4 regions of the Nocardia sp. NPDC050712 genome follow, and region 2 is predicted to be linked to each of the others. Evidence: riboswitches for the same ligand, from Rfam matches in the RefSeq annotation. Region 2 holds a riboswitch; each other region holds the start of a gene.
What was found. Region 2 has a riboswitch for S-adenosylmethionine ahead of AB0H76_RS22230 (ABC transporter substrate-binding protein). Riboswitches for the same ligand answer to the same signal wherever they lie in the genome.

Region 1: another riboswitch for S-adenosylmethionine. It lies ahead of AB0H76_RS26305 (aminotransferase class V-fold PLP-dependent enzyme); the one in region 2 lies ahead of AB0H76_RS22230 (ABC transporter substrate-binding protein).
Region 3: another riboswitch for S-adenosylmethionine. It lies ahead of AB0H76_RS28590 (amino acid ABC transporter permease); the one in region 2 lies ahead of AB0H76_RS22230 (ABC transporter substrate-binding protein).
Region 4: another riboswitch for S-adenosylmethionine. It lies ahead of AB0H76_RS36440 (homoserine O-acetyltransferase); the one in region 2 lies ahead of AB0H76_RS22230 (ABC transporter substrate-binding protein).

The regions. Positions count from the first base shown of each region.
Region 1 is NZ_JBFAHT010000003.1:1,270,036-1,277,849, reverse strand. Features, by position in the region: gene AB0H76_RS26315 (Pls/PosA family non-ribosomal peptide synthetase) at 1-1,674, opposite strand, end outside; gene AB0H76_RS26310 (LysE family translocator) at 1,830-2,468, opposite strand; SAM riboswitch class IV at 2,594-2,708, shown strand; gene AB0H76_RS26305 (aminotransferase class V-fold PLP-dependent enzyme) at 2,756-4,069, shown strand; gene AB0H76_RS26300 (TetR/AcrR family transcriptional regulator) at 4,174-4,815, shown strand; gene AB0H76_RS26295 (lipase family protein) at 4,905-6,305, shown strand; gene AB0H76_RS26290 (MerR family transcriptional regulator) at 6,313-6,669, opposite strand; gene AB0H76_RS26285 (alkene reductase) at 6,735-7,814, shown strand, end outside.
Region 2 is NZ_JBFAHT010000003.1:377,182-384,995, forward strand. Features, by position in the region: gene AB0H76_RS22220 (ATP-binding cassette domain-containing protein) at 1-736, opposite strand, end outside; gene AB0H76_RS22225 (ABC transporter permease) at 729-2,579, opposite strand; gene AB0H76_RS22230 (ABC transporter substrate-binding protein) at 2,579-3,733, opposite strand; SAM riboswitch class IV at 3,845-3,964, opposite strand; gene AB0H76_RS22235 (HAD-IB family hydrolase) at 4,125-4,844, opposite strand; gene AB0H76_RS22240 (DUF6585 family protein) at 5,209-6,015, shown strand; gene AB0H76_RS22245 (MarR family transcriptional regulator) at 6,012-6,461, opposite strand; gene AB0H76_RS22250 (superoxide dismutase) at 6,572-7,558, shown strand; gene AB0H76_RS22255 (hypothetical protein) at 7,650-7,814, shown strand, end outside.
Region 3 is NZ_JBFAHT010000004.1:98,637-106,450, forward strand. Features, by position in the region: gene AB0H76_RS28570 (carotenoid biosynthesis protein) at 1-729, shown strand, start outside; gene AB0H76_RS28575 (DUF3153 domain-containing protein) at 819-1,565, shown strand; gene AB0H76_RS28580 (glycosyltransferase family 2 protein) at 1,587-2,735, shown strand; gene AB0H76_RS28585 (hypothetical protein) at 2,768-3,397, opposite strand; SAM riboswitch class I at 3,590-3,684, shown strand; gene AB0H76_RS28590 (amino acid ABC transporter permease) at 3,871-4,851, shown strand; gene AB0H76_RS28595 (amino acid ABC transporter ATP-binding protein) at 4,848-5,627, shown strand; gene AB0H76_RS28600 (ABC transporter substrate-binding protein) at 5,624-6,583, shown strand; gene AB0H76_RS28605 (GNAT family N-acetyltransferase) at 6,587-7,108, shown strand; gene AB0H76_RS28610 (LLM class flavin-dependent oxidoreductase) at 7,105-7,814, shown strand, end outside.
Region 4 is NZ_JBFAHT010000006.1:189,873-197,686, forward strand. Features, by position in the region: gene AB0H76_RS36405 (TetR/AcrR family transcriptional regulator) at 1-429, opposite strand, end outside; gene AB0H76_RS36410 (MFS transporter) at 468-1,607, opposite strand; gene AB0H76_RS36415 (tRNA (cytidine(34)-2'-O)-methyltransferase) at 1,752-2,216, opposite strand; gene AB0H76_RS36420 (carboxymuconolactone decarboxylase family protein) at 2,247-2,792, opposite strand; gene AB0H76_RS36425 (RidA family protein) at 2,887-3,291, shown strand; gene AB0H76_RS36430 (DUF3017 domain-containing protein) at 3,386-3,631, shown strand; gene AB0H76_RS36435 (hypothetical protein) at 4,063-4,377, shown strand; gene AB0H76_RS36440 (homoserine O-acetyltransferase) at 4,379-5,515, opposite strand; SAM riboswitch class IV at 5,591-5,701, opposite strand; gene AB0H76_RS36445 (TetR/AcrR family transcriptional regulator) at 5,802-6,509, opposite strand; gene AB0H76_RS36450 (MFS transporter) at 6,658-7,814, shown strand, end outside.

The DNA.
Region 1 (7,814 bases), 890 kb from region 2:
CTGGGCGGCCGCGAGCGAGCCGCCGCCGAGATCGAAGAAGTCGGTGCCCGGTCCGGTGGCCTCCGCGCCGAGGAGCGAATCCCACAGTCCCGCGACCCACTGCGCCGTCGGGGACAGTCCGGTGTCGGCGTCCGGGTCCTTGTGCTTGGGCAGCGGCCAGGGCAGCGCGTCGCGGTCGACCTTGCCGGAGGTGCGGGTGGGCAGTTCCGCGACGACAGCGAGCCGGGGCACCAGTGGCGCCGGAAGTTGTTCGGCTAGTATCGCTCTGGCTCCGGCCTGGTCGAAATCGTCGCCGGGGCCGGTCAGATAGCCGACCAGGATCTTGTTGCCCGCCTTGGTGGTTCGGATCGCGGCCGCGGCGCCGGTGACACCCGGCAGGTGCTGCAACGCGTTGTCGATCTCGCCGAGTTCGATCCGGCGGCCGCCCAGCTTGATCTGGTCGTCGGCGCGGCCGAGGAAGACCAGACCCTCCCGGTCGTTGCGCACCAGATCGCCGCTGCGGTACGCCCGCTCCCAGCCGACCGAGGCCAGCGGCGCGTATTTCTCGGCATCCTTGGCGGGGTCGAGGTACCGGGCCAAGCCGATACCGCCGATGACGAGCTCGCCGGATTCGCCCTCCCCCACCGGATTACCGGCCGCGTCGACGACGGTGAGGTCCCAGCCGTCGAGCGGGAGACCGATCCGGACCGGCCAGGTGCCGTCGAGCAGCGCCGCGCAGGCGACCACGGTGGCCTCGGTCGGCCCGTAGGTGTTCCACACCTCCCGGACCGAGTCGACGTCTCCCGAACTGCTGTTTCCGGCGAGCTTTTCCGCGAGTTCGGGCGGGACCGCCTCGCCGCCGAAGATGAGCAGCCGGACCGAGTCCAGCGCCTCGGCCGGCCAGGTGGCGGCCAGGGTCGGCACGGTGGAGACGATGCTGATCTCCCGGCGCACCAGCCACGGCCCCAGATCCGCGCCGGTCCGCACCAGCGCGCGCGGCGCGGGCACCAGGCAGGCGCCGTGCCGCCAGGCCAGCCACATCTCCTCGCAGGAGGCGTCGAAGGCCACCGAGAGCCCCGCCAGTACCCGGTCGCCGGGGCCGATCGGCGCGTCGCGCAGGAACAGCCGGGCCTCGGCGTCGACGAACGCGGCGGCGTTGCGATGGGTCACCGCAACACCTTTCGGCGTACCGGTGGACCCGGAGGTGAAGATGATCCAGGCGTCGTCGTCGGGTGCCGGGAGTTCGGTGGATTCCACTGCCGCGTCGGCTGTTTCGACTCCGGTGCGCTCCACACCGGCCGCCGTGACGATCGCGCTGACCCGCGCCTCGCCGAAGACCAGGCGGGCCCGCTCGTCCGGATCGTCGGCGTCGACCGGGACGTAGGCGGCGCCCGCGTGCAGCACCGCGAGAATGGTGACGTAGAGATCGCTGCTCCCCGAGGGCATCCGCACCCCGACCCGGTCCCCCGCCCGGACACCCGCGGCGGCCAGCCGACCGACCACGGTATCGACCTCGGCCAGCAGTTCGGCGTACCCGAGCACCGTCGTGCCGTCATCGAGGGCGGGCGCGTCGGGGTAGGTGTCCGCGGTCGCGGCGAGAATATCGACCAGGGTCCGGGCCGGCGGGGCAAGGGTGCCGCGCAGCAAAGGATTCGATAGCTCCTCGGCTACCGCATCGACCTCCGGCTGGAGCATCCGCCCTGCCCACCTCTCATAGACCGATCCCGGCCCATACCGAGACGGCGGAAATACTGCACGACCAGGGTTACCAGTGGGCAAACACCACGGTGACCAACTGTCCACGGTACCTGCGGTACCTGCGAATTTCCCGTCGCCGAACCGCGGCAGCGTTACGCGGCCGAAGCGGCGGTGCCGATCCCGAGCGTGGCGAGAATTCCCGCCGAGGCCTGCTCGAGCCGCTCCCGGATCACCGGCCGCCGCAGCAGCGCCACCGCCCGCGAAGCGAGCAGCGCGACCAGCACCATTTCGATCGCGGCGATGGCGGATTCGATGGCGCCGAGCGCCAAGGTGTTGGCGAAGCTGACCTCGGACAGGAACTGCGGCAGTACCGCCAGGTAGAACAACCCGACCTTCGGGTTGAACAGGCAGGAGATCACGCCCGCGGCGAACGCCGAGCGAACCGAGGCGGCCGCCGCCGGGCGGGCCGGGGTGTCCGCCGGTTCCGCGGCGGCCGCCCGGCGCTGCTTCCGCAGGTCGATCAGGGCGCGAATTCCCAAGTACAGCAAGTAGATTCCGCCGACCACCTTCAACAGCCGATAGGCCGTGGCGGACTGCTCCAGCAGCGCGGCGACACCGGCGGCCACGACCACCGCCCACACCATTCCGCCCAGCGCCGACCCCATCGCCGCCGCGATCCCCGGTCGGGCATCGGCGATCGAGTAGCGCAGCACCAGGAAGGTGTCCGGACCGGGCGTGAGGGACAGCAGGATGCACAGGCCGACGAAGCTGAGCAGGAGTGAAGGTGTCACCCCTCCATGGGAACGCATCCGGAACAAGTTCGCAAGTTTATTCTTTTCACTGCATTTTCATGCAGCCGCGACTAGCGGGAAATGGCGGTTGACAGGCCGCCGGTGCGTCTGACAATCTCGGTTCAGGTCATGAGTACCAGCACTAAGCCCCGGCTAGCTGGTCGGCAACCCTCCTCCGCGGTGGGGTGCTCCGGGTGACGACCAGGCTGTTCGTCCAGATGGGCGCGGCAAGCGCGGACTCGACCGATCTCACGATTGCGGGTCCCTGAACCGACGGGATTTACGTGATGACTGCTGTGGCCACCCAGATCTGCGCCCCCCTCGCCCGAGTATCCGGCGACGATCTCCAGGTGCCGCTCGTGCAGGGCGGAACCACCACCTACGCCAACTTCGACTACGCCGCCAGCGCGCCGGCTCTGGCCCAGGTCACCGACCGGGTGCAGGAGCTGCTGCCGTTCTACGCGAGCGTGCACCGCGGCGCCGGCTACGCCTCGCGCATCTCCACCGAGCGCTACGAAGCGGCCCGCGGTTCGGTCACCCGCTTCCTCGACGCCGCCGACGACCAGGTCGTCGTGTTCACCCGCAACACCACCGATTCGCTGAACCTGCTGGCCGGCTGCGTCCCCGGCGACACCGTCGTCCTCGACATCGAGCACCACGCCAACTTCCTGCCGTGGACCAAGAACGGCCGCCGCGTCGTGCGCGCCGCCGACACCGTCGAGGAGACCATCCGCCTGGTCGTCGCCGAATTGTGCAGCAAGCCCGCCGCGCTGCTGGCGGTCACCGGCGCCTCCAACGTCACCGGGGAGGTGCTGCCGCTGGAACGCCTCGCCCTGATCGCGCACCAGTGCGGCGCCCGCATCCTGGTCGACGCCGCGCAGCTGGCGCCGCATCGCCGGATCAGCCTGCGCGACACCGGCATCGACTACCTGGCTTTCTCCGGCCACAAGCTCTACGCGCCGTTCGGCGCCGGCGTGCTGGTCGGCCGGCGGGACTGGCTCGATCAGGCCGAACCGTATCTGGCCGGCGGCGGCGCGGTCCGCGAGGTCACCACCGCGGGGGCGCAGTGGGCGCCCGCCCCGCAGCGGCACGAGGCCGGCTCGCCCAACGTGCTCGGCGTCGCCGCCCTCGCGGCCGCCTGTGACGCCCTGTGTCAGATCGACCCGCAGACCCTCATCTCGCACGAACACGAACTCGCCGAACGCCTCCGCACCGGCCTGTCCGCCCTCCCCGGCGTCCGCCAGCTGCGGCTGTGGGCCGACAGCCCCGACATCGTCGGCATCGTCGCCTTCACCCTGGACGGCTTCGCCCCCGGCGAGGTCGCCGCCTACCTCTCCGCCGAGCACGGCATCGGCGTCCGCGACGGCCGCTTCTGCGCCCACCCGCTGCTGGCCCGCCTCGGCTTGGAAGGCGCGCTGCGCGCCAGCGTCGGCCTCGGCACCAGCTCCGCGGACGTCGATCGGCTGATCCAGGCCGTCGCCACGCTCGTCGAGCACGGCCCGTCCTGGAAGTACGCCAAGACCGACGGCCTGTGGAACCCCACCCCTGAAACCCGCGACTTCTCCGATCCGAGCGCCGGCGCGGCCGCCTGCCTCGACTGACCTCCGCAAGGCGGGTGCGGGCCGGGAAACCTGCCCGCACCTGCCTTTTCGGTTGCGGCCACCGATCGGGAACCGCGCCGCGGCGGGCACTACGCTGGGCGGCGATGGGTACGCCGCAGACCAGACACAGCTACTCCGGACAATCGGTCCTGGAGCGCCGCGCCGAGCGCCGCGCCTTGTTCGTAGACGCGGCGCTGACGGTGTTCGCCGATCGGTCGTACGCGAAAAGCTCTGTGACAGAGATCTGCTCGACCGCGGGCCTGTCCCGGCGCCAGTTCTACGAGGAGTACTCGAGCCGCGAAGATCTCCTGATGGCCGCCTACGACGCGGCCCATCAGGCGGCCCGGGACGCCGTCGCGGCGGCGCTGGCCGACACCACCGGCGGTTCGGCCCGCGAACTGGTCACCGTGGGCCTGACCGCGTATCTGGACGCGATGGTCAGCGATATCCGCCGGGCCAAGGTCGCCTACGTCGAGGTGGTCGGCGTCAGCGAACGCGTCGAACAGCACCGGCTCGGCGTGCGCGACGAGTGGGCCAACACCATCGAGGCCATCGCCTCCAACGTGCCCGAGGTGCGCGCTCCGGCCTGCGGCTGGCCGACCGCCATGGCCGGCTTCATCGGCGCGCTCAACGGCGCGGCCCATCACTGGAGCATGGACGAGCAGCGGCCGCCGGTGCGTGCCCTGGTCGAGATGCTGTCGACGCTGCTGTTCGCCTTGCTGATCCCCAGCACATCCGAGGGGTAATTGCGATCCCGGTCACGTTCGTGCGATAGTGACGCGCAACATTGAGACGCAGGTGTCTCAATGCGGGGAACAAGGGATGTGGGTCGAAGATGACCATCTGGAAATCACACGCGCTGCGTCGTACCGCAGCCCTGGCCGCCGGCGTGCTCGCGGTATTGGCCACTACGACAACCGCCGTCGCCGAACCGGCGCCGGCCCAGCCGGCCATTCAGGCGCCGGCCCCGATACCGCTGCCGCCGGAATTCGACGCCGCCTTCTACAACCCGCCCGCGGACGTGGTCGCCGCCACCGACCCCGGCGGGCTCATCGCGGTCCGGCAGGTCAACGTCGCGAACGCGGGGATCATCCCGCTCAATGTCGACGCCTGGCAGGTGTCCTACCGCTCCAACAACACCGCCGGACAACCGATTCCGGCCGTGGCCACCATGCTCAAGCCGCGCGGCGTCGCCCCCGAACCCCGCAAACTGCTGTCGGTGCAGATCGCCGAGGACTCGCTCGCCGGGTACTGCGCGCCGTCCTACGCGCTGCAATTCCTCTCGGCCGCCACCTTCGCCGGCCAGATCGTGGCGCCCGCCGAATTCCTCTTCGCGCAGGCCGCGCTGCAACAGGGCTGGGCCGTCGTCATCCCCGACCACCAGGGCCCGAACTCGGCCTACGCCGCCGGCCCGCTCGCCGGGCGCATCACCCTCGACGGCATCCGCGCCGCCACCGCGTTCGAACCGCTCGGCGTCGGCGCGCAGGCCCCGGTCGGCATGTACGGCTACTCCGGTGGCGCCCTGGCCACCCAGCACGCCGCCGAACTGAAGCAGAGCTACGCGCCCGACCTCAACATCGTCGCCTCCGCCAGCGGCGGCAACGGCCCCGACCTGGGCGCCGCGCTCGAGATGGCCAACGGGCAGGCCACCGCCGCGCTGGTCTTGGCCGCGGTGATCGGATTGACCCGCGAATACCCGTATTTCGCCGAGTACATCGACCGCAATATCGACCCGCTCGGCCGGGCGCTCATCACCGCCAAAGGCCCGCTGTGCGTGCAATATCAGTCGATGCTGCTGCCCTTCGTCGACCTGAAGGGCCTGCTGTGGTCCACCGCGGGTGACCCGATGCGCAATCCGGCAGTACAGCGCGTCGTGGAGGAAACCCGGCTCGGCAAGACCGTCCCCGATATGCCGATGTTCATCTGGCACTCCCGCTGGGACGAGATCCTGCCGCTGGGCGCGGCCAACACCATGGTCGACAGCTACTGCACCGACCCCAGCGCCCAGGTCCAGTACACCCGCGACTGGGCCAGTGAGCACATCGTCGCCGAGGTCAGCGGTGGTCCCGCCGCCCTGCTCTGGCTGCGCGATCGGCTGAACGGCGTGCCCGCCCAATCCGGTTGCAGCACCAGCGATGTCAGCTCGATGGCTGCCGCGCCCGGCGTGCTGCCCTACGCCGGCACGATGCTCGGCGAGACCGTACTGGCGCTGTTCGGCAAGCCGATCGGCTCCTGAGGACGCCTCAGACGGCGGCCCGCCCGATGACCTCATCGAGCACCTCGCGCGAGCGCAGCAGATCGCGGATCTTGCGATCGATGCGCTCGCGTTCGGTGCGCAGCTCGTCCACCAGTTCCGGTGTGGCGAACTCGTTGGCGCCGCCGTCTACGTCGCGCATGCAGGGCAGGATCTGCACGATCTTCTTGCTGGACAGCCCCGCCGCGAACAGTTCTTGAATGTGCACGACCCGGTCCACGGCGGGCTCGGGATAGTCGCGGTGGCCGCCCGGTGTGCGCCCGGAGACCAGCAATCCCTGCTCCTCGTAGTAGCGCAGCGACCGTTCACTGACCCCGGTGCGCTCGGCCAACTCCCCGATTCGCATCCGCCACCTGGCCTTTCACATTCGGACTTGATCCTCACATTGATGTCAAGTTTTACCGTACCCACATGACGAACACAGCAGCACCCACCAGCCTCTTCGACACCGCCCGCCTCGGGGCCCTCGAACTCCCCAATCGCCTGGTGATGGCGCCGATGTCACGCAACCGCGCCACGGCCGACGGCACCCCCACCGACCTGATGGCCACCTACTACGCCCAGCGCGCCGGCGCCGGCCTGATCATCGCCGAGGCCGCGACACCGAACCTGGTCGGCAAGACCTTCGCCGGCATCCCCGCCATCTACACCGCCGCGCACATCGCCGGCTGGCGGCGCGTCACCGACGCGGTGCACGCCGAAGGCGGCCGGATCTTCCTGCAACTACAGCACGGCGGCCGAATCGGCCACCCCGACAACACAGGCCACACCCCGATCGCTCCCTCGCCGATCCCGCTGCCCGGCACCATCCACACCGCCGACGGCGCCCAGCCCGCCGCCGTCCCACGTGCAATGACCGTCGCCGAAATCCACGCCACCGTCGCCGATTTCGTCACCGCCGCCCGCAACGCCGTCACCGCCGGTTTCGACGGCGTCGAAATCCACAGCGCCAACGGCTTCCTGCTGCACCAGTTCCTCTCCGACAACACCAACCATCGCACCGACGCCTACGGCGGCTCCCTCGCCAACCGCATCCGCTTCACCAGCGAGGTCGTCGCGGCCGTCACCGCCGCCATCGGCCCCGAACGCGTCGGCGTCCGCATCGCCCCCGGCGTCACCGCCAACGCCATCGCCGAATCCGACACCGCCGCCCTCTACCCCGCCCTGGTCGCGGCCCTCGCCCCGCACCACCCTGCCTACCTGCACGTCGTCTTCGCCGACCCCGACTCCCCCGTCTTCCAGGACATCCGCCGCACCTGGCCCGGCACCCTGATCGCCAACCCCTACCTCGGCTGGGGCGAACCCCTCCCCGCCGACGGCGGCAAACACCACGCCCACCGCCTCCTCGACGCCGGCGCCGACCTCATCTCCCTCGGCCGCCCCTTCCTCGCCAACCCCGACCTGGTCGACCGCCTCCGCCACAACACCCCCATCACCCCCTTCCGCGACGCCTACTTCTACGGTGGCGACGCCACCGGTTACACCGACTAC
Region 2 (7,814 bases):
CCCGATCGGAGAGGGTGTTCACCAGTTCCAGCTTGTGCTCGACCAGCACGATGGTCTGCCCCTGCGCCTTCAGCTCGGCCAATTGCCTGCCGACCTCGGCGGTTTCGGTCTGGTTCATGCCCGCCGCGGGCTCGTCGAGCAGCAGCAGTTTCGGCTGTAGCGCCAGCGCCCGGGCGATCTCGGTGCGCCGCCGGTTGGCGTAGGACAGCGTGTAGGCGTTGTGCTCCGCGCGCGGCACCAGCCGCTCCGGGAACCGCGCCAGTTGCTCGTCGACCAGTTCGACGGTCCGGCGGCGCTCGGCCCGCACCGCCGGAGTGGGCGCCAGCGCCAGCACGAGTTCGGCCAGCAGCGGCACCCAGCGCAGCACCGGAACACGAGCGAGCCGGCGCAGCGGGCGGGCGGCCCGCAGCGTGGTGTGCAGGCCGACCTCCGCGTTCTCCCGGACCGTCAGATTGCCGAAGACCCGGCCGTTCTGGAAGGTCCGGGCGATACCCGCCGCGGCGGCCAGCTCCGGGCTGCCCGGCCGCAGCGGTGCGCCGTGCACCAGCACCTGCCCGCCGTCGGGCCGCAGCAGCCCGGAGATCAGATTCACGGTGGTGGTCTTGCCGGAGCCGTTCGGCCCGATGATGGACACGAATTCGCCCGGCGCGACGATCAGATCCAGACCCGCCACGGCATGCACGCCGCCGAAGGATTTGCGCAGACCGGTCACCGCGAGCACCGCGGGCTCAGACACGGACGACGCTGGGCTTGTCGACGACACGTTCCCTCCTCACCAGAATTCCTTGCGGCCGGAACCGGATGATCAGCAGCAGCGTCACGCCGTACAGCAGGATGCGCGCCTCGGGCGCCAGCCGCAGCGCCTCCGGCACGCCGATCAGCACCACCGCGCCCAGCACCGCGCCATAGGGCGAGCCGGTACCGCCGAGCACCAGGATGGTGACGATCAGGAGCGACATCGGCAGGTTGAACACCGTCGGGTCGATGTAGCTGTACTGGTGCGCCAGCAGCGCACCGGCGATACCGGAGAACACCGCGCTGATCGCGAAAGCCAGTGCCTTGTAGTCGCGCACCGGCACCCCCGAGGAGCGCGCCGCGACCTCGTCGGCGCCGATGGCGCGCAGCGCGGTACCCAGCCGGGAACGCTGGATACCGACGATCACCGCGAGCGCGATGGCCAGGAACACCAGATCCAGCAGGAAAACTTCGGCGGCGTCGGTGAATTCATGCCCGAACAGGGTCGGCACGGGGATACCGAAGATGCCGTAGCTGCCCCGGGTCAGCGATTCCCAGTTGCGGATCACCGCCACCGTCACGATGCCGATGCCGAGCGTGGCGATCGCCACGTAGTGCCCGTTCAGGTTCCACAGCGGCGCGGCGAGCACCGAGGACACCACCGCCGCCACCACGCCCGCGGCCAGTACCGCCGCCAGGAACGGCCAGCCGTGGTTCAACGTCAGGATCGCCGAGGTGTACGCGCCGATCGCGATCGGACCGGCCTGCCCGATCACCAGCTGCCCCGCCGAACCCGCCACCAGCGTCATCGACACCGCGATGATCGCGTAGGCGAGTATCTGGGTGCCGACCACCAGGGCGTAGTTGTTGGCAACCAGCGGCACCGCGATGCCCGCCACCGCGAACGCCGATACCGCGTGCCACCAGCGGATCCGCAGCTGCCGACCGGCGCCGAGGAAGGTGCCGGTGAGCGGTTCGGCGGTGATCGCGGGCACCTTGGCCAGCAGCCCGCCGGGCCGCAGGATCAGGAACCCGACCAGCACGCCGAAGGTGATGAGATCGCGGTAGCCGTCGCCGAAGACGTAGATCCCGAAGGCCTCGACCACACCGAGCGCGAACCCGCCGATCACCGCGCCCGGGATGGACCCGAGCCCGCCGATGGTCGCGGCCACGAAACCGGTGAGCCCGACCAGGCTGCCACTCGTCGGCGAGATGTTCGAGTTGTACAGGCCGACAAAGATTCCGGCCAGACCGCCGAGACCCGAGGCGATCGCGAAGGCCAGCACCTGGATCCGGGCCACCCCGATCCCCATCTGCTCGGCGGCGTCCGGATCCTGGGCGGTCGCGCGGATCGCCAGGCCGTAGCGGCTGAACCGCAGGAAGCCCGCCAGCCCGGCCATCACCGCGAGGGTGATCGCGAACATCACCACGTCCGAGGTGCCGAAGCGGACGCCACCCAGCTGAAAATTGTTGGTGGGCAGCACCTGCGGGAACGGCCGGGTCTCCGGGCCGAAGACGATCTGCACCAGGTTCTCGATGATCAGGCCCGCCGCCACCGTCGCGAGCAACGCCGCGATCGCGGGCGCCTTCCGCAGCGGGTGGACGGCGAGCACGTCGATCGCGATGCCGACCAGGGCGGTCACCCCGACCACCAGGATGATGGTCAGCCACAGCGGCACCCCCTGCTGCGCGATGAGCCACCAGCCCAGGATCGACCCGAACGCGAACACCGCGCCGTGCGCGAAGTTGATCACGTTCGTGACGCCGAAGATCAGGGTGATGCCCACCGCGAGCAGGGCGTACGCGTTACCGTGCACCAGCCCCGCGATAAGGGTGTCGAACATCAGCGATTACCGGTCGGGACGAACTTGCCCTCGCGCAGGATCAGCTCGATCGGCTTCACGTTGAGCGGGCGGCGGGTCTTCTGATCGAAACTGAAGGTGCCCAGGCCGATTCCGGTGAACTGGGTATCGCTCTTCAGCGCCTTCAGCACACCCTCGCGGGTCGCGCCGCCTTCCTTGGCGGCCTTGACCAGCACGTGCAGGGCGTCGTAGGCGTAGACGTTGAAGTCGCCCGGGTCGACGTTGAACTTGGCCTTGAAGGCCTTGACGAAGGCCTGCACCTTCGGATCCGGATCGGCCGGGGTGAAGACGCCGTTGACGATGTCACCCTCGGCGGCGGCACCGGCCAGGGAGATGAACTGCGGGGTGTTCTGGCCGCCGAAGAACTGGCCGGTGAAGCCCACGTCGCGCAGCTGCTTGACCACCAGCGCGCCGTCCGGGCCGTAGCCCAGGTGCACGAACGCCTCCGGGTTGGCCTCGCGGCCCTTGATCAGGATCGGCTTGACATCGGTGGAATCCGGCAGCACCGGGGAGGAATAGGCGATCTCGATGCCCTTCTCCTTGGCGAACTTCTCGAAGAACTGGAAAGCCTGCTTGCCCCAGTCGGTTTCGAGGTAGACCACCGACACCTTCTTGGCGCGCTTGCTGATCCACTCCGCGTTGCGCTCCTGGAAGACGTCCAGGGTGATGGACGGGCTCCACGAGTAGTCGCCGGCCTTGGTGAAGTCCACGGCGGAATTGGTGAAGCCGTACTGCACCAGCTTGCCGCGGTTGTAGATCGGCGAGGCCGCGATCGAGGCGGGCGAGGAGAAGTCGCCCAGTTCCGCGATGATCGACTTGTCGTCGACGAACTTGGTGGCGATCGGGACGGTCTGCTTGGGATCGGACTGCGAGTCCTCCCACTTCAATTCGACCTTGCGGCCGTTGATCCCGCCCGCCGCGTTGATCTCCTCCAGGGCCAGGTCGAAGCCCTGCTGCCAGAGCCGGCCGTACTCGGCCGAGGGGCCGGTCTTCGGGCCGGAGACGCCGAAGTAGACCGGGCCGCTGGTGCCGGCACCCTGATCGTCACCGCACGCCGTCGCCGAACCCAGTGCGGCGGCGGCTATTACGACACCCGCGAAAACGCGACGGCGCGACCCGGACAAGAAACTTCTCATTGGTGTGTATTCCTTACATAGCGAAGCTCACCGCACATTCCCGACGACGCGAGGAATGCACGGTGCAGGGATGCGGGCATGGAAATGCCCGGGAATTGTGGGAGTTCTCCGTTTCAGCGCTTGCGCTATTCGCCGTGAATAGTCGCCTGGTCGTCACCCGGGGCACCCCACCGCTGGTGCGAGGGTTGCCGATCAGCGAGCCGGGGCTCATCACTGCTGATACTCGTGACCGTTGAGCAGATCGTAACCCCGCCTCCGGACGGCTCCATCCGTTTGGCTCAGCTCGAGTAGAAAAGGGGGCCAGCAGTCGCATCGTGCGGCAAATCATTGCCCGCCTGCGGAACTGAGAATTCCTACTGCGAAGGGGATTTCATGGCCACCCGTAGCCGTTTCACCATACCGCCGCCGCCTGATCGGCCGGATCCGCCGCGACACCGGTGGCATCGCCGACCCGGTCACCCAGGTGCAACCAGTCCCCGCCCTGCGCGGCGACCCGCGACAGCACCGGATCGGCGCCACGGTAGGCGCGGTGCGTGACCAGTTCCAGGAACGGCAGATCGCTGGCGTGATTGCCGTAGCCGTAGCTGTCCCGCACCGAAATGCCGGATTCACGCAGGTAGTCCAGGACCGCGGCGCCCTTCGCCGTCCCGACCAGCGGGCGTTCCACCGCCCCGGTGAGCAGGCCGCGCCGATCCACGACCGGCGTGGTGGCGATGATCCGGTCCGCGCCCAGAACCGCGGCCACCGGCGTGATCGCCGGCGCGAACGAACCCGAGAGCAGCACGATGCGATCATCCGAATCCTGATGCGCACGCAGTGCTTCCACCACATCGACGTAGAACGCCGTACCGCCGGCGCTGAATTCGGCGAACCAGCGCTGCCCCGCTTGGTACAGCTCGGCCTGGGTCACGCCGCGGTAGGCGCGGTAGTACTGCCGGTTGATCTCCTCGCGAGCTTCACCCTCCGCCGCCCGCTGTTTGATGTCGCCGGTGATCTCCGCGTATTTCGCTCCGTCGTCGCCATTTTCGGCGAGCCAGAAGCGCAGGAACGAGAACGTGCTCTTCACCGTGATGAGAGTTTCGTCCACATCGAAGAACGCCACCCCCGTCATGCCGCCGCCCCCGGGATGAGCACAGCACGCCGGGTCGCCGGCAGTGCGAACAGAAACTGATACTTCGGTTCGGTGGCTAACGACATGAATCCTCCTGCGTAACGGGAACAGACGCTTATGGCGGCAGGGTTGCCGCCCGGCAAGCCGGGGCTATGTGCTGGAACTCATGACCGTCAAGCGAAAGGTATGTGCCACACCGTTTTTGAACAACGATTTCGACCAGGCTGGACAAAAATATGAATTCGGCCGGGTCGCCGACGCCCTGACTTTCGCCGCCAACTCCGGCGCGTCGCGTGGGGTCGCGGTGGCGGGTCGGGCGCGCGTGACATACGCTTCGCGCGGAAAACCGCCTCGTGGAGGGACTATGGCCACTCCGAACACCCTGGAGCAGGATACGGGCGAGACCGATGACGCGCGCACGGTTCCGCTATCACAACTGATCCACCTGATGTCCGAGTACCAGAAGCTCGGTACCCACCGCCAGACCTATCTGCCCGCACCCGCGAGCGATACGTTCGTGCGCGGTTGCGGCATCGTCATCGGGTGCTGCGTGGTGCTCGGTGTCATCTGTGTGGCCGTCGGCGCACCCGCGGGCGGGGCAGCCGCCGTGCTGTTCGCGCTGGTCCCGGCCATCCCGGCGGCTTGGCGTGCGCGCAGCAATCGGCAGCACCGGTCCTCGCGGCTGGATCTGTTCGACTTCGGCATGACGGTGTACCGGTCCGGTGAGCGCATCGCCGGATTCCGCTGGGATACCGCGCAGGTCAAGCAGCGGGTGATTCCGTTCCAGTCCTCCTCGATGACCGAGTACGCGTTCGAGATGAGCGGGCCCGGTGCGCACGCCACCTTCGACGACACCCTGTTCAGCAACGGCCGGGAGTGGGGCAAGACGATCCAGTCGGCGATCACCGCCACCCAGCTGCCGAACGCGGTCGCCGCCATCGACAACGAAGAGACCATGCAGTTCGGCGATCTCGCGCTGAACCTGGACGCGCTGATCTTCCGCGGCAACAGCTACCCGTGGGAGCGGATCCAGCTGATCGACGCGCGCAGCGGGCTGGTGCGGATCAAGTTCGACGGGCGGTGGATCTCGCTGGTCGCCGTGGCGTCGATCCCGAACTTCTACATCTTCAACGAACTGGCGGAAAGACTCCGGGTGACCGACCCGATCTAGGGCCGGTCCGGGCGGATCGAATCGAATCGGTCCGCGCACCGGGTCAGCAGGTTTTGCAGCTGTGCCAGTTCGGCCGCGCCGAACTCCGCCGCCACCGTGCGCTCCACGTGGATGGCGCGGGAGTCGGCGTCCTTCATGACCGCCGCGCCCTTGTCGGTGAGGCGGGTCTCCAGCACGTTCTTGTGCCAGGCGTGCGGGGTGCGCTCGATCAGGCCGCGCTCCTGCAGATTGCTCAGCACCGTGTTCATCGTGGGCGGGGTGACGCCACACAGCCGCGCCAAGGCAGCGGCCGAGATTCCCGGATTCTCGTCGAGATGCAGTAGCGCGCTGTATTGCGAAACCGTGACGCCCGCCGGCTTCAGCGCGGCCGTCTTCGCCGCGGCCATCGCCTGCTCGGCGCGCTTGAGGTAGGAACCGAGGCGCTCGGCGGCGGGCATCGACGTCATGCACGCATGGTATCCGGCCACCTTCTCATTCGACTCTTGACGATCATTAGACCTCTAATTTATGTTCGAACACGTTATTAAATGTGACTTCGTTCGATAGAGGCTCGATCATGAATCTGCTGCGCCCCGTCGCCGCTACCGCCGTTTTCGCCGCCGCCGCGCTCCTGACCGCCTGTGGCGCCGAGTCGGACACCACCTCCGCACCCCACATCGGCACCGCCTACGAACTGCCCGGCGAGCGCGCCTACCCCGAAGGCATCGCCGTCGACGCGCGCACCGGCGCGACCTACGTCGGCTCCTACAGCACCGGCGCGGTCTATCGCGCCGCCGCGGGCGCCGCGCGAGCCGAGGTCTTCCTGCCCGAAGGCGCCGACGGGCGAAACACCGCCAACGGACTGAAGGTCGACCAGGCCGGCCGGCTCTGGGTCACCGACTCCACCAAGGGAGTTTCGGTGTACGACACCGGGACTCGGGCCCTGCTCGCCACCTTCACCGTGCCCGGCGCCGATCCGCGGTTCGTCAACGACCTGGCGATCACACCCGACGGGTCCGCGTATCTCACCGATTCCGCGCGCGCACTGGTCTATCGTGTGACTCCGGAGCAGGTGGGCCGCGGCGGAACCGCCGAACTGACAACGGCTTTCGACCTGAGCAAGACCATCACACCGCGCGCGGCGGGCGAATTCAGCCTGAACGGTATCGCCGCCGACCCGAGCGGGAAGTATCTGCTGGTCGTCGACATGCCCACCGGTGCGCTGTATCGCATTGCCACCGGGCCGGATTCATCCACAGCCATCCACAAGGTGACCCTCGACGGCGGCGACCTGCAGAACGGCGACGGGCTCGACTTGTCCGGCACGACCCTGCGAGTTGTGCACAACCGCACCAACACCCTGAGTCGCTGGACGATGTCGCAGGACTACGCCACCGGCACCCGCGACGCGGTCGTCACCGACGCGGCGCTGTCGATTCCGACGACCATGGTCTTCGTGGGCGGCAAAGCGCTGGTCGCGGCGTCGCAGTTCGACAAGGGCGGTCCGATGGGCGCGGGTACGCCGGTCGCCCCGTTCAAGGTGCTGGCGGTCGAAGGGTTCTGATTTCCCAAACGAGAGCACTGCTCTTGACAGGAGGAGCTCCGCTGCGCGATCATCATTCGCAACAGAGAGCAGTGCTCTTAGAGGAGAGATGATGATCGACCAGCACACCTACGAAATCGGCACAGCGGCACGGGATTACCAGCGGACGCGGCTCGGTGCCGCGGGTCTCGCGGTCGCGGCGGTGCTGTCCGTCGTCTACGAAACCGCCGCTCCGCGCCTGGACCAGAGCACGCTCGCCGGAGCCGAATCCTGGGCC
Region 3 (7,814 bases), on a different contig from region 2:
ACCGCGACCGGGTTCCCGTTCGGCTGCTACGACTACGCCGTCGACCGGCTCGGGCCGGCGCTGGCCGGGGTGCCGCTCATCGTGCCGCTGGCGTGGACCGGCGGGCTGTACCCGGTGTGGATCGTGGCCGGGTTGCTGGCGCGGACAGTAGCGGCGCGGATCGGACTGACGGCGGTAGGCGCGGTCGGGTGGGACCTGTTCCTGGATCCGCAGATGGTGGCGGATGGCCAATGGCGGTGGTGCGATGCCGGTTCCGGGTTGCCGGGGCTGGAGCAGATCCCGTTGACGAACTACGCGGGGTGGTTCGCGGTGGGGTTGGTGATGGCAGGGCTGTTGGCCGTTTTGGAGCGCGGCAGTGCGCACTCGCGTGCAGCGTCGGCGGGGGCGCAGGGCGGCAGCGCGCACTCGCCGGCAGCAGCGCGGCCGGAACACGGCGGTGCGCACTCGGCGGAGGTGGCGCGGCCGGAACACGGGAGTGTGCGCTCGGCGGAAGTGATACGGGCGGAACACAGCAGTGCCCACTCGGCGGGCGGGGCGTGGGCCCGGGGCATTGCGGGAGCGCGCGACGCGTCGGTGGCGGTGCCGGTCGCGGTGTTCCTGTGGACCTGGCTGGGGTCGGCGCTGGCGCACGCGGTGTTTCTCGGGTTGCCCGCCTCGGCCGCCTACGGGGCGCTCGGGATGGGGCTGCTCGGAATCCCGTTGCTGGGGTGGCTTGCCCGTTATCGGTGATTCCGGTCGATCGGCAGACCGTCTACGGGTTGTCGCGTGGCAATTGCGGGGTCGGGCCTGGCACGATGTGAGCCGTGCAACCTAGCCCGATGACCACGAAGCCCGCTGCCCCGGTTCCCGCGTCGCCGCGCCGCACCGGCGTCCGGATAGCGGGGGCGGTGGTGCTGGCCGCGCTGCTGGTGCCGATGCTCGCGGCCTGCCTGCGGGTACAGGTGTCCATGGGCGTGTCGTCGAACGACCGGGTGTCCGGGCGGATCGTGGCCGCGGTGGTGCCGGCCGACGCCAACGACAAAGGGCCGCAGCTGAAGGCGCCCGAGTCGCTGGCCGCCAAGGTGCGGGTCGAGTCCTACACCCAGGACGGGTACGTGGGCAGCAAGGTCTTCTTCGAGGATCTGTCCTTCGGTGAGCTGTCCCAGCTGGGCGGGCTGTCCGAGCAGAGCCAGGGCATGTTCCAGCTGAGCATGCAGCGCACCGGCGATCTGGTCAGCCTGAGCGGGCGCGTCGATCTGAAATCGGTGCCGCCGCACGGCTCCGACGTGCAATTCACCGTGGCCTTCCCGGCGCGCGTCGCCAAGACCAACGGCAACCGCGAGGACGACTCCACCGTCTCCTGGAAGCTGCCGCCCGGCGATGTGTCCCAGATCCGCGCCGAGGTCAGCTACGCCGACCCCAACACCCGCTCGTTCGCGGGCTGGGCGGGCATCGTCGGCGGCATCACCCTCGCGGTCGCCGCGATCGTCGCCGCGATGGCCTACATGGATCGCAATCCCCCGGCGCCGGGCACCGGCCGGTTCTCGCTGAACGAGTGGTGGCGCACGGTGAAGGAACATCGCTGAGCCGCTCGGGTGCGGACCGACGTGAACTCCGGGCGGTGCTACCCCGTGGTGCGGGCGGGCACCGCGGTGGCCGTGGCCGGATGTGCTGTCGCGCTGTACAACCGGGTGACGATGCCACGTCTGGCCGCGTCCGCGGCCGTGGTCGAGCCGGTGACGGTGTGCGTTCCGGCGCGCGACGAGGCGGGCCGGTTGCCCGCGCTGCTCGCGGATCTTCGGGTCCAGACCGGGGTCCCCGACCTGCGGGTCCTGATTCTCGACGACGCCTCCACCGATGGGACCGCCGCCGCGGCGGCCGCGGTGATCGCGGGCGACGACCGCTTTCTGGTGATCCGGTCCGAGGACGAACCCGACCCCGGCTGGACCGGTAAGGCCGCGGCCTGCCAGCGGCTGGGCGAGCTGGCGGACACCGCCGCGCTGGTCTTCCTCGACGCCGATGTGCGGCTCGGGCCCGGCGCGATCGCCGCCGCCGTGCACGAATTGCGCAGGCGCGAGGTGGCATTGGTCGCACCGTGGCCCGCCCAGGTGGCGGGCTCCGCGGCCGAGGCGCTGGTGCAGCCGCTGCTCTGCTGGTCCTGGGCCGCCGCCCTGCCGATCACCGCCGGCAATCGCAGCCGCAGACCGTCGACGGCGGTGGCCTGTGGCCAGTTCCTGGTCTTCGACACCGCCGCCTACCGCGCCATCGGCGGCCACCGCGCGGTAGCCGCGAGCCCGACCGAAGACCTGGATATCGCCCGCGCCCTGCGCCGCAGCGGCCGCCACACCGCCGTGGTCGCGGCCGGGCGGCTGGCGAGCACCCGAATGTACTCGGGCGCGGCCGAACTCGACGCCGGCTACACCCGCTGGCTGTGGTCCGCCTACGGCGGTTCGCGTGTCGCCGCCGCGGCAGTCGGAGCCGTTGCCGCCCTGGCCTATTGGATCCCGCCCTTGGCCGCCGCCACCGGCCGCGGATCGGTACGGCGCGCCGGGCTGCTCGGGTATTCCGCCGCCGTCGCCGGCCGCCTGCTCACCCGAACCACCGAGACGGCGGCCGCACCGACCCGCACCGATATCGTTGCCGCGCTCTCCCACCCGGCCGCCGTCGCCGCCTACGCGGCACTCACGGTCCGCTCGCACCGCGCCCACCGCCGGGGCACGCTGCGCTGGAAACAGCGGGCCCTGCGCGCCGGCTGAGCATCGAACACCCGCGCTGCCGTGTCCGCCGGCTAGGCGTCGATGATTCCGACCGTGGGCAAATAGAAACAGCTGCGCGCGCCGTCGACCGTGCTGCCGAAGACTGCGGCCAGGACGGTGCCCCGGCCGGTGTCGACCGGGACCGCGCGGATGCCGCCGGTGGGGACGTTGGTGGCGAAGAAGTCGCGGACGGCCTGTTCGGCGAGAGGGCGGAGCACAGCGGGCACCTCGGGCGGGACCATGCTCGCGAAGACCTCGTTCAGGGGGCCCATCGACGCCATGCCGCCGCGACCGGTGTCGATGTTCAGCCAGGCCACCCGCATGCCGGAGCCGTCGGAGCGGCTCGGGTCCGAGGGCAGGAAGGTGAACATGGTCTGGCCGGATTTCACGGCGGTCAGGTCCAGCCCGGGGATCGCCAGGGTGTGCGCTGGCCAGGGGCCCGGGACCGCACCCGCCATGGCGGGATTGGTGAGGGTGACGCCCGTGCCGCTGCACAGGGCCGCCGTGGGATAGAGGAACGGCGTCACGCCGAGGGCTTGCAGGGCGCCGGCGGTGCCGTCGGAGGCGGCCGGTGCCGCGACGGCCGGCGCCACCGGGGCGAGAGCGAGCGCGGCCAATGCCGCCGGGGCTGCGAGATACGAGAGCCGACTTCGAGCGAACACCGCGAACCTCCTCACGTCGAAACGATCGAGGTTCACACCGTACGCCCGCTACCTCCCGAAACCGGGCATTTCCGGCGGGGCCAGCAATCGGGCCGCGACCATAGTCCGCCACGAACGCCCCGGTGACCAGGACTGCGCTCATCGTGATTTCTAACCTTGAATCCGAGTTCACTTGCTCCCCATGATGTTCGAGCACCATCCAGAGCGATTGAGAGACCTGGCTCGCCGACGTCGCAGCAACCCCCCGGCATGCCGGGTGCGGGTGCTTCCGCCAGGACCGATGGAGGAACCCCACCATGAGCACCGCATACCGCGCCACCCGCTGGGGGCGCCTGCACATCGACCACTGCCGCAGCACCTCGACGGGTTGTCGCGGCTGAGCCGCCGCCAGACCCGCACCCGACGCTGGCCGGGTGATGCGACCGACGCCGACGGCGTGGTCGCGTTCATTTTTTCTTTCGAGGATCATCGTTATGAGTGCGTCGATCGCACCACCCGACGCCGGAGCGCCGCCCGGCACGCCGGAGCCGGCGGAGCTCGCGCCGCCGACGGTGGCGAAGCCGTGGCATCCGTGGCGCTGGGTGATCAGCGCGGCGGCCCTGCTGCTGCTGGCCCAGTTCGTGCACGGCCTGGTGACCAACCCGGGCTGGGAATGGGCGACGTTCGCGCGCTACTTCACAGCCAAGTCCGTGCTCGCCTCGCTGCGGGTCACCCTGGAGCTGACGCTGTGGGGTACGGCGCTGGGGTTCCTGCTCGGCACCTTGCTCGCCATCGCCCGGCTGTCGAACAACCCGGTGCTGCGGGTCATCTCGTGGGTCTACATCTGGGCGTTCCGATCCATTCCGATGATCGTGCAGCTGCTGTTCTGGTTCAACATCGCCTACCTGTATCAGAAGATCTCGCTCGGCATCCCGTTCGGCCCGGCCTTCTTCACCTTCGACGTCAACAACGTGATCAGCGGCTTCACCGCCGCCGTGATCGGCCTGGCGCTGCACCAGGCGGCCTACTCGGCGGAGATCATCCGCGCGGGCATCATCTCGGTGGACGCCGGGCAGCTGGAAGCGGCCGCCGCCCTGGGCATCCCGCGCTGGCGGCAGTTCCGGACGGTGATCGTCCCGCAGGCCATGCGCTCGATCCTGCCCAACGCCACCAACGAGGTGATCAGCCTGTTCAAGGGCACCTCGATCGTGTCGGTGATGGCGATCGCGGAGCTGTTCTATCAGGTCCAGGTGATCTACGGCCGCAACGGCCGGGTGGTGCCGCTGCTGATGGTGGCCACGGTCTGGTACATCGTGCTGACCACGGTGCTCTCGGTGGCGCAGTACTACATCGAGCGGCACTACGCCAAGGGCGCGCAGCGCGAGATCCCGCCGACGCCGTGGCAGAAGGCGCAGCGCAAGTTCCGTGAGATCGCCGCCATCGGCGTGGCCACACCGCGCGGAGCGACCCGATGAGCGCCGCGGCGACGCCCGCGGTCGAGGTGCGCGGAGTCCGCAAGTCCTATGGCGCGCAGGAGATTCTGCGCGGTATCGATCTGACGGTGCGCTCCGGCGAGGTGGTCGCGGTGATCGGCCCGTCCGGCGGCGGCAAGTCCACGCTGCTGCGGGTGCTCAATCACCTGGAGACGCTGGACGCCGGAACTGTGCACATCGACGGCGAGCTGATCGGCTATCGGTTGCGCCGCAACGTCTTACACCCGTTGACCGACCGCGAGGTGCGCCGCCAGCGCTCCCGCATCGGCTTCGTCTTCCAGCAGTTCAACCTCTTCCCGCACCTGACCGCGCTGGAAAACGTCACGCTCGCACCGCTGTCGGCGCAGGGCCGGCCCAGGGACGAGGTCGAGCGGGAGGCCCGCGAGTTGCTGGCCCGGGTCGGCATCGCCGCGTTCGCCGACGCCTATCCGCGCACGCTCTCCGGCGGGCAGCAGCAGCGCGTCGCGATCGCTCGCGCGCTGGCCCTGCGCCCCAGGGTGATCCTGTTCGACGAACCCACCTCGGCGCTGGATCCCGAGCTGGTGGGCGAGGTGCTCGCGGTCATCCGCGATCTCGCCCACACCGGCACGGCGCTGGTGATCGTCACCCACGAGATCGGTTTCGCCCGTGAGGTCGCCGACACCGTGGTCTTCCTCGACGACGGCGCCATCGTCGAACAGGGCCCGCCGGCCCAGGTCCTGGACCATCCCGAACATCCCCGCACTCGCGCATTTCTCTCCAGAACAGGTATTCGATGAAGCTCTCCGCCCTGGCCGCCGCTACTGCCGCGCTGGCCGTCCTGGTCACCGGCTGCGGCACCGATCCCGATGCGGGCCACGAGGTCCAGCAGGCCGGCGCGGTCTCCTACGACCTCTCCCCCGCCCAGTCCGGGCGAGTCCGCGGCACCAAGGTCGACGCCATCGCCGCGACGGTGCCGCAGGCGATCCGCGATCGCGGCAGCCTGGTGATCACCGGCTCCAGCGGAGCCGCGCCGCCGCTGCGGTTCTACGCCACCGACGACAAGACCACGGTCGGGTCCGAGGTCGATTTCGCCTCGGCGATCGCCGACGTGCTCGGCCTGAAACTCGAGGTGCGGGTGGCGGACTGGGCGCAGAACTTCGTCAAGGTGGATTCCGGTGAGGTGGACGCGTTCATCTCGAACGTCACGGTGACCGAGGAGCGCAAGGAGAAGTACGACTTCGCCACCTACCGCACCGACACCGTCGCCCTGGAGGTCCCGATCCAGAGCGATCTGGTCTTCACCGATCGGAAGAGCCTGGCGGGCAAGCGCATCGGCGTCGGCACCGCCACCAACCAGGAGCAGTTGCTGGTGCGCTGGAACGAACTCAACCGCGCCGAGGGGCTGGCCCCGATCGATCTGGCCTACTTCCAGCAGACCACCGACTACTACCTCGCGCTGGCCTCCCAGCGCCTGGACGGCTTCGTCGGTCCCAACCCGAGCGCGATCTACCACTCCGCCACCGCCAAGCAGACGAAGATCATCGCGAGCTTCTCCGGCGCGGGCGAGCAGTTGCAGGGCGAGATCGCGGTGCTGACCAAGAAGAACAACGCCCTGATCGGGCCGGTGCACAAGGCGCTCGAGCACCTCATTCAGGACGGCACCTACCAGAAGATCCTGGACCGCTGGGGCCTGGCCTCCGAGGCCGTCACCGCGTCGCGGATCAACCCGCCCGGCCTGCCGAAGAAGGGCTGAGCGGTGTCACAACGCTTCCCCGACAACGGCCTGCGGGTGCACCGGGTGGCCCAGGACGATCCGCTGGCCGCGCCGCTGCTGGCCGAACTCGCCGTCGAATACAGCAGCCGCTACGGCCGCAGCGCCGGTCAGATGCACACCGAACTCCGGAACTACCCGCGCACCCGTTTCGCGGCGCCGCACGGCGGCCTGCTCGTGGTGACCCGGGATACCGAACCGGTGGCCGGCGGCGCGTTCCAGCGCTACGACGACGACACCGCCGAACTCAAGCGCATCTGGACCGCCAAGGAACACCGCAGGCAGGGCCTGGGCCGCTTCGTGGTGGCGCAGCTGGAGCTCGAGATCACCCGGCTCGGCTACCGGCGCGTCTACCTCACCACCGGCTGGCGCCAGCCCGAGGCGGTCGCGCTCTATCTGGCCGCGGGCTACACCGCGCTGTTCGACCCGGCGCTGCCGGCCGAGGAGATCGGCGCGCACCCGTTCGAAAAGTTCCTGCCCGCAGCCGATCTGGAGGCGATCGCATGAAGTTCCTGCTGTTCACGCTGGTCACCCGGACGCCGGATCCGCACACCGGCGTGCTGCCGGACACGCACGAGCGGCTGCGGTCGGTCGTCGACCAGGCCCGGGTCGCCGAGGAACTCGGCTACGACGGCTTCGCGGTCGGCGAGCGGCACGAGGATCCCTTCCTGTCCGCCTCGCCGCCGGTGCTGCTCAGTCATATCGCCGCGGTCACCTCGCGGATCACGCTGTTCACCGCCGTCACGACGCTGAGCCTGCTGGACCCGGTGCGCGCCTTCGAGGACTACTCGACGCTGGACAACCTCTCCGGCGGCCGCCTGGAACTGATCATCGGCAAGGGCAACGGCGCCGCGCAGGCGGAGCTGTTCCACGTCACCACCGACGATCAGTGGGACCGCAACCGCGAGGGGTACGAGCTGTTCCGGGCGCTGTGGGCCAGCGACCAGGTGACCTGGTCGGGCCGCTTCCGCCCGGAACTGGTTGCGGCCAAGGCCCTTCCGCGCCCTTACCAGCCCTCGATCCGGATCTGGCACGGCAGCGCCACCAGCCGGGATTCGGTGGAACTGGCCGCGCGCCACGGTGATCCGCTGTTCTCGGCCAACGTCACCAATCCCATCGAGCCCTACGCCGAACTGGTCCGCCACTACCGGGAGCGGTGGGCGCACTACGGCCACGAGCCGGCCGACGCGCTGGTCGGGGCGGGCACCGCGGG
Region 4 (7,814 bases), on a different contig from region 2:
ATTGTTGACGAACGGCTCGACCTTGCCGGCCGCGGCGGCCAGCACCTTGTCGGTGCGCCCGGCCACCCACAGTTCCATCGCCGCGATGAACAGCGGGCCCTGGTGCAGCTCCCAGAGGAAGTCCAGCACGGTGGCGATGGGATCCGGCCCGGCCTTGATCCGGCCGATCTCCTGCATGGCGGCCTCGGTGCGGCGCTGCGCGAGATGACTGATGGCCGCGACGACCAGGTCGTTCTTGGATCCGAAGTGATGTACCTGAGCGCCGCGGGTGACACCCGCGCGCTCGGCGACGCGTGGCGTCGTGGTGCCCGCATACCCGAATTCGACCAGGCAGTCGATGGTGGCATCGAGCAGGCGCGTGCGCATCTCGCTGCTACGCTGCTCCTGCGTCCGGCGCGGCTGTTTCGCACCGCCCAATATCCTGGTCATCCGCGCATTCTAACACTTACATACAGATCTGTATGTTCTCAGGACGTCGAGCGCCGGGCGGTCCACACCGTCACGGTGAACAACAGCACGCCCGCCACGGCCAGGCCGGCGCCGACCAGCGCGGGCGCGGTGTAGCCGAACCCGGCGGCGATGACCAGGCCGCCCAGCCAGGCACCCGCGGCGTTGGCGATATTGAGCGCCGCGTGATTGAGCGCAGCGGCCAGGGTTTGCGCGTCGGCCGCGACGTCCATCAGCCGGGTTTGCAGGCCGGGCGCCAGGGCGGCGCCGGTGGCGCCGACCAGGAACGCGCCGATCCCCGCCGTGATCGGGTTGTGCGCGGCGGCCACGAAACCGGCCAGGACCACCGCCATCGCGACCATCGCGAGGAAGATCGCGCGATCCACGCCCCGGTCGGCCAGCACGCCGCCGATGATGTTGCCCGCGATCATGCCCAGGCCGAACAGCATCAGCACGATCGGGACCAGCGCGGCGCGCAGACCGGCCACGTCGGTGAGCGTGGTGGTGATGTAGGTGTACACGGCGAACATGCCGCCGAAGCCGATCGCGCCGACCGCCAGGGTCAGCAGCACCTGTGGGCGGCGCAGCGCGCCCAGCTCGGTGAGCGGGCTGGTGGTCTTGAATCCGGTGAGTTCCGGGACGGCGGCCATGATCGCGGCGATGGTGGCCACACCGATCACGGCAACCACCAGATACGCGTCGCGCCAGCCCAGATGCTGGCCGAGCCAGGTAGCGCCGGGAACGCCGACAACGTTGGCGGCGCTCAACCCGAGCATAACCGCGGCGACCGCCTTGGCGCGCTGCCCCACCGGCGCCAGGCTCGCCGCGGCCAGCGAGGCGACACCGAAGTACGCGCCGTGCGGCAGCCCGGAGACGAACCGGGCGGCGAGCAGAGTCTGGAAGGTCGGGGCGAAGACCGTCGCGGCATTTCCGAGGGTGAAGGCCACCATGAGCAGCACGAGCAGGCGTTTGCGTGGCATCCGCGCGCACAGGGCCGCGATCAACGGCGCGCCGACCACGACGCCGAGCGCGTACGCGGAGACCGCGTGCCCGGCCGTGGGCTCGGACACATCCATGGCCTCGGCGATATTGGGCAGCAAACCCATGGACACGAACTCGGTGGTGCCGATCCCGAATCCGCCCAGCGCGAGCGCCAGCATGGCGGGAACGTGCCAGGTCGTCCGCTCGGCCTCGGGCGGAGCGGTGGCTGCGGTCGGCGTAGTCACACAGGGGTCAACTACTCGGCCGCCGGATTCGCTCCCCGGCTGCCCGGTGAGCTTGCCCACGTGTTGCCCCGAGCGGGACTAGACGCCCTCCGGAAAGCCGATCTGCCGCCACGCCTCGTAGACCGCAACGGCGGCGGCGTTCGAGAGATTCATCGAACGCCGGCCCGGCAGCATCGGGATGCGCAACTGCGCGGTGAGCAGCGGATCGTCGAGCACCTCGGCAGGCAGGCCGGTGGGTTCGGTGCCGAACAGCAGCACGTCACCGATGCGGTACTCGACATCGGTGTAGTGCGTGGCGGCCTGGGTGGTGAACGCGAAAACCCGCTCGGGCCGCAGCGCCGCCCACGCCGCCGCCAGGCTCGGATGCACCGTCACCGAGGCCAGATCGTGGTAATCCAGCCCGGCCCGGCGCAGCTTGGCCTCGGACAGATCGAATCCGAGCGGTTCGATCAGATGCAGTTCGCACCCGGTTCCCGCGACCATGCGGATCGCGTTGCCGGTGTTCCCCGGAATCGCGGGCTCATGAAACATCACTCGGAACACCCGGCCAGTCAACCAGGGCCGGATCCGGTTCTACTGCGCGGGCCGCTCCGGCAGCGCGCAGACCCCGCCCTCACCCATCCCGGTGGGACGCACGCCCAAGCCCTGGTTGATCCGGGCGCGCTGGTTCTCCCAGGCGATGGCGGCGGCCAGCTCGGCGAGCTGGGCCTTGGACAGGTGTGCGCGCAGCGCCGCGCGCGGTTCGTCCAGACCGATGGCCGGGGTGGCGGTCATGGCTTCGGCGAAGGTGAGGACGAGGCGCTCCAGCTCGCTGTAGGCGGTACTGGTCCGGTAGCGCGGCAGGTCGGCGATCTGCTGCTCGGTCAGCCCCGCCGAGCGCCCCAGCGCGGAGCCGATGTCGAGGCAGAACTCGCAGTTGATCAGACCCGCCACCTTCAGCTCCGCGAGTTCCTTGAGCTTCGGGTCCAGCCGGTTGCTGAAGATCAGCATGGTCTCGTACACCGCGACCGCGATGCCGATCAGCGGCCGCCGCAGCAACCAGCCGGGCAGATCGGACCGGTTCCGCTTGGCCTGCCGGAACGCGCTGGCGTAGTGCCGGATTCGCGTGAGTGCGCGCATCTACCTGTACCCCCATGTACTCGGTTTCGGTTTCCTCACCGTACGCCCGAACTACAGACGGTAGTAGCACCTGTGACCCGATAGGCTTTCGATCATGGCAAGCACAGCGCACAATCCGGCCGGATCCGGCCCGCCCGCACCGGGTTTCGCCCACGCGACGGTCGCCACCGGCAGCCGCATCGTGCATCTGTCGGGGCAGATCGGCGTCGACGAATCCGGTCAGGTGGTGCCCGGCGGTCTCGCCGCCCAGACCACCCAGGCGCTGATCAACCTCGGGCGTGCGCTCGAGGCGGCGGGCGGAAAAGCGGAGGACCTGGTGAGTGTCCGCTTCTACGTAGTGGACTGGGACCCCTCGAAATTCGAAGCGCTCGGCGCGGCGGGCGCCGCGGCCCGCGAGCACTACCAATTCCCGGAAACCACCGTCACCCTGGTCGGCGTGGCCGCGCTGTTCACCCCGGAACATCTCATCGAGATCGAAGGCGTCGCGGTCCTCGACTAGAGCGGTCTGCAAGAATCGGGGCGTGAGCGACATCGACTCCGCTGAACGGCACCCCAGCGGCACGGGCGGGCAATTCCTGCGCGTGCACCTGCCGATGGTGCTGGTGGCCGTGGTCGTCGCGGTGGCCGTGGTGTTCGTGGCCGGGGATCGCTGGCGCCGCGGCGCGTTCTTCTTCGGTGGCGCCACCCTGCTGGCGGCCGCGCTACGCCTGGCCCTGCCGACGGCGCGGGTCGGCTTGCTCGCGGTGCGCAGCAAGCCCTTCGACGTCGCCGCGCTGACGCTGCTGGGCTCGGCCATCCTGTTCATCGCCGCCACCATCAGCAGCCTCGGCGTGCAGTAGCGCGGCCACCGCGTCTACTCCGCTGAATTTCCCCCCGGTCCAGCGCTGGACCGCGTGCCGGGCCCGTGCCCGCTGCGGCGGCAGGCACGACGGCATCCCGTGGAAGCGGTGCACGCAAACCCCGCGCGAACCACGAGCCAGCGGATTCGTCACGCGCACAGCGCATCCCACGCTGCCGCCGGGAATGCGGCACCCGCGCACCGAACTCGGGCACAGCCTGCGGGTCCCGAGCCCGGGACCACCCGATTCGCCGGGACCAATATCAACCGCAGCCCGGCGGCGCGCCGCGCGGCAGTGAAATGACCTCCGAAGGTCAGTTGAGAGGCATCGCTGCGGCGACCATGCGGCGTATGGTCGAGCAATAGCCTGAAAGGGTGCCGTCCAGGACCTCGGCGGCCGGTCCAAGCACCGACCCAGCGTAGGGAGACGGCATGCCAGGCAACTTCGATGGCATCGACTGCGGGCTTTTTCCGCTGTGGACCGTCGCCGCCTACGTCCAGGGCAACGGCGCCGTTCCGGTCGGCACGGCCAGCGCCCGGGACCTGGCCATGGCGGCCGGCCTGGTGTGCGCGTATCTCCCTGTCCCCCAAACGGATTTCGCGGGCTACTACCTGATCGCCACGCGCAGCGATTCCTACGACGGCTACTTCACCAACGGCGCGGCGACCCACCGGTGGACCAGCACGGCCTCGCACGAAATGGACGGCTGGGCCGCCGGACCGTGGAGCGAACTCGAAACCACCTGAGCTAGCGGTGGTCCCGTGCCAGCCGCATGGTCTCGATCAGCAGCTTGGACACCGCGGCCGCCTCGGTGAGGAACCCGTCGTGCCCGTCGCGGGAGTGCACGACCTCGAGCCGCGCGCAGCCGGGCAGACCGTCGGCCAGCTCCTGCTGGGTGCGCAGCGGGTAGAGCCGATCGGAGTCGACGCCGCCGACCACGCACGGGACCGGCGTGGCGGCCAGCGCGGCCGCGATGCCGCCGCGCCCGCGGCCGACATCGTGCCGGTTCATCGCCTCGGTGAGCAGCACATAGGTGGCGGGATCGAAACGGCCGCACAGCTTTTCGGCCTGGTGCCCCAGGTAGCTCTGCACCGCGTACCGGCCGCCGCGCCACGGATCCTCGGCGCCCTGGGCGCTGTTCTCGAAGCGGTGGTCCAGTTCGCCTTCGGTGCGATAGGTCAGATGCGCGATGCGCCGCGCCAGGCCCATGCCGGTCATCGGCGCGCGGCCGGTGCCGTGATAATTCCCGCCCTGCCAATCCGGGTCGGCGGTGATGGCGGCGATCTGAGTGGTCTGGGTGCCGATCTGATCGGCGGTGGCGCGGGCGCCGACCGCGAGCACGAGCGCCGCGGCGACCCGGTCGGGGGCGGTGATCATCCATTCCAGCACCCGCATGCCGCCCATCGAACCGCCGACGACGGCGGCCAGGCGGTCGACGCCGAGCAGCTCCATCAGGGCGATCTCCGCGGTCACCTGATCGCGGATGGAGATCTCGGGAAACCGCGCGCCCCAGGGCTTTCCGTCCGGGGCGGGCGAGGACGGGCCGGTGCTGCCCTTGCAGCCGCCGAGCACGTTGGTGGCGATGACACACCACTCGTCGGTGTCGATCGGCGCGCCGGGGCCGACCATGCCGTCCCACCAGCCCGGTAGCCGGTGCAGCGAATCGGGAGCGCCGATCACGTGCGAATCACCGGTCAGGGCGTGCTCGACCAGCACCACGTTGTCCAGCGTGGGCGATAGCTCACCCCAGCGCTGCACCGCGAGATGCACATCGGGGACCACCGCGCCGTTCTCCAGGCGGACGTCCCCGATCGGGATCGTGCCCAGCCGGCCGTCCGGTGTGGGTAGCAGGCAGCGGGCGCTCGGTTCGGTCTCCACGGTCACGCCGTCGAGCCGTTCGCGCCGGCATACGCGGCAATGTGGCGGTTAACTTTTGCACACATCTGGGGGACCTCCTGAACAGCGCGCTTGCTCTCGTCTTTCGAAAGCCGGGTCATCACCCGGAGCACCCCACCGCTGCTGGAGGGTTGCCGACCAGCGAGCCGGGGCTTCGCGCTGGCACTCATGACCTAACGAACATGGTAGCTGGCGGGCGGTCAACGATTGAAATCACGTCGAGGAGATCACTGCCCGAATCGTTCGAATCGCCGAAAACGCGCCGGTGAGCGGCCTACTCGACGGTCGGGACGCAACAGAGCCGGCGCAGTTCCGCGAAGGCGCCGAGCACGGTCTTACGGGTGGCGCACGCCGCCGCTTCCGGCTCCCCGGACAGGATCAGTTCTTGGTCCTCGGCGAAGGCGATGTGGCACATCATCTGCCAGGTAGCGACGGCCAGGCGCACGGTGAGCGAGCCGGGTTCGATATCCAGGCGCTCGGCCAGCGCCTGCCCGAGCGGTTCGGACTTGCGGTCGTGGAATTCCATCGCCCGGGTGCTGACCGCCGGGCTGCTGGCCGCGATCCGCTGCATCTTCTGGAATCGGCGCAGCGAGATGGGCTCGGTCGCGTCCGCGCGCGCACCGGCCTCGACCATGTCCAGGAAGGCGTCGCAGAGGGCCTGTAGCGGGTTGCCGATCGTCGGCTGCGCGCGCAGCCGGGCGGCGACCGCCTGCCCGAAATCCTCGACCGGGCCGAGGATGATGTCCTCTTTGATCTCGAAGTACCGGTTCACGGTGCGCGGCGAGACGTCCGCCGCGTCGGCGATCTGCTCGACGGTGGTCGCCTCGAAGCCGTGCGCGTCGCACAACTCCAGCGCTACTTCGATGATCCGGGTCCGGGTCTGCTGCTTCTTGCGCTCCCGCAGACCGGTGGGCACTGCCCTGCCACCGCCCCGCACCGGTTCGGGATCGGCGGCGGCGTTGCCGGTCGATGAGTCGAGCATGCCGCCATGCTAACTCAGTTCATTCCACGTCCTGTCGGAATGAGTCAAATGTCGCACTGCGACATTTTTCCCTTGACGCCAAAAGTCGCACGATGCCAGGATCGTCCGCGTACTTCTGAAAAGCCAGGCCCAGACAAGGGAGAATCCCGTGACCCAATCCGCGCCGACGGTGGACGTCTCCGACGTCCCCGAGAAGCAAGGCAGCTCGGCCCGGTGGTGGGCACTGGGCGTGATCGCCCTGGCCCAGCTGATGGTGGTGCTCGACGCCACCATCGTCACCATCGCCCTGCCCTTCGCACAACGTGATCTGCACATCAGCGACGGCAACACCCAGTGGGTGCTGACCGCCTACACCCTGATCTTCGGCGGCCTGCTGCTGCTCGGCGGGCGCCTCGCCGACTACCTCGGCCGCCGCAAGATCTTCATGATCGGCCTGGTCGGCTTCGCCGCCGCCTCCGCGCTGGCCGGCCTGGCGCAGACCGGCGCGCAGCTGTTCGCCGGTCGCGGGCTACAGGGCGCGTTCGCCGCGCTGCTGGCCCCGGCGGCGCTGTCGCTGCTGTCGGTGACCTTCACCGAGACCAAGGAGCGTGCCCGCGCGTTCGCGGTGTTCGCCGGCATCTCGGCGGGCGGCGCGGCGATCGGCCTGATCGCCGGTGGCGCGCTCACCGAATACGCCTCGTGGCGCTGGACCCTGCTGGTCAACACCCCGATCGCGATCCTGGCCCTGGTCGGCGCCTTCGTCTTCGTGCTCAAGGACGTGCCGCTGCCCCGCACCGGCGGCTACGACGTGCCCGGCGCGATCACCGTCACCCTCGGCCTGATCGGCATCGTCTACGGCTTCAGCCGCGCCGCCGAGCACGGCTGGACCGATGCCAGCACCCTGGGCCTGCTGATCGCCGGCGTGGCCCTGCTCGCGGCGTTCGTCTTCATCGAAGCGCGGACCGCCAACCCGCTGCTGCCGTTGCGCATCCCCGGTGAGATCAACCGCGGCGGCGCGTTGCTGGCGGCGCTGCTCATCCCGATCGCCATGTTCGCGATGTTCCTGTTCCTGAGCTTCTACCTGCAGAACGTGCTCGGGTACACGCCGCTGAAGGCCGGTGTCGCGTTCCTGGCGTTCCCCGCCGGTATCGCCATCTCCGCGGGCGCCACCAGTGCCCTGCTGCCGAAGTTCGGTCCGCGCCCGCTGATGATCGTCGGCGCCGCGCTGGGCGTGCTCGGCCTGCTGCTACTGGCACAGCTCAGCTACGGCGACAGCTTCGCCACCAGCGTGCTGCCCGCGCAGTTCCTGATCGCGCTCGGCATGGG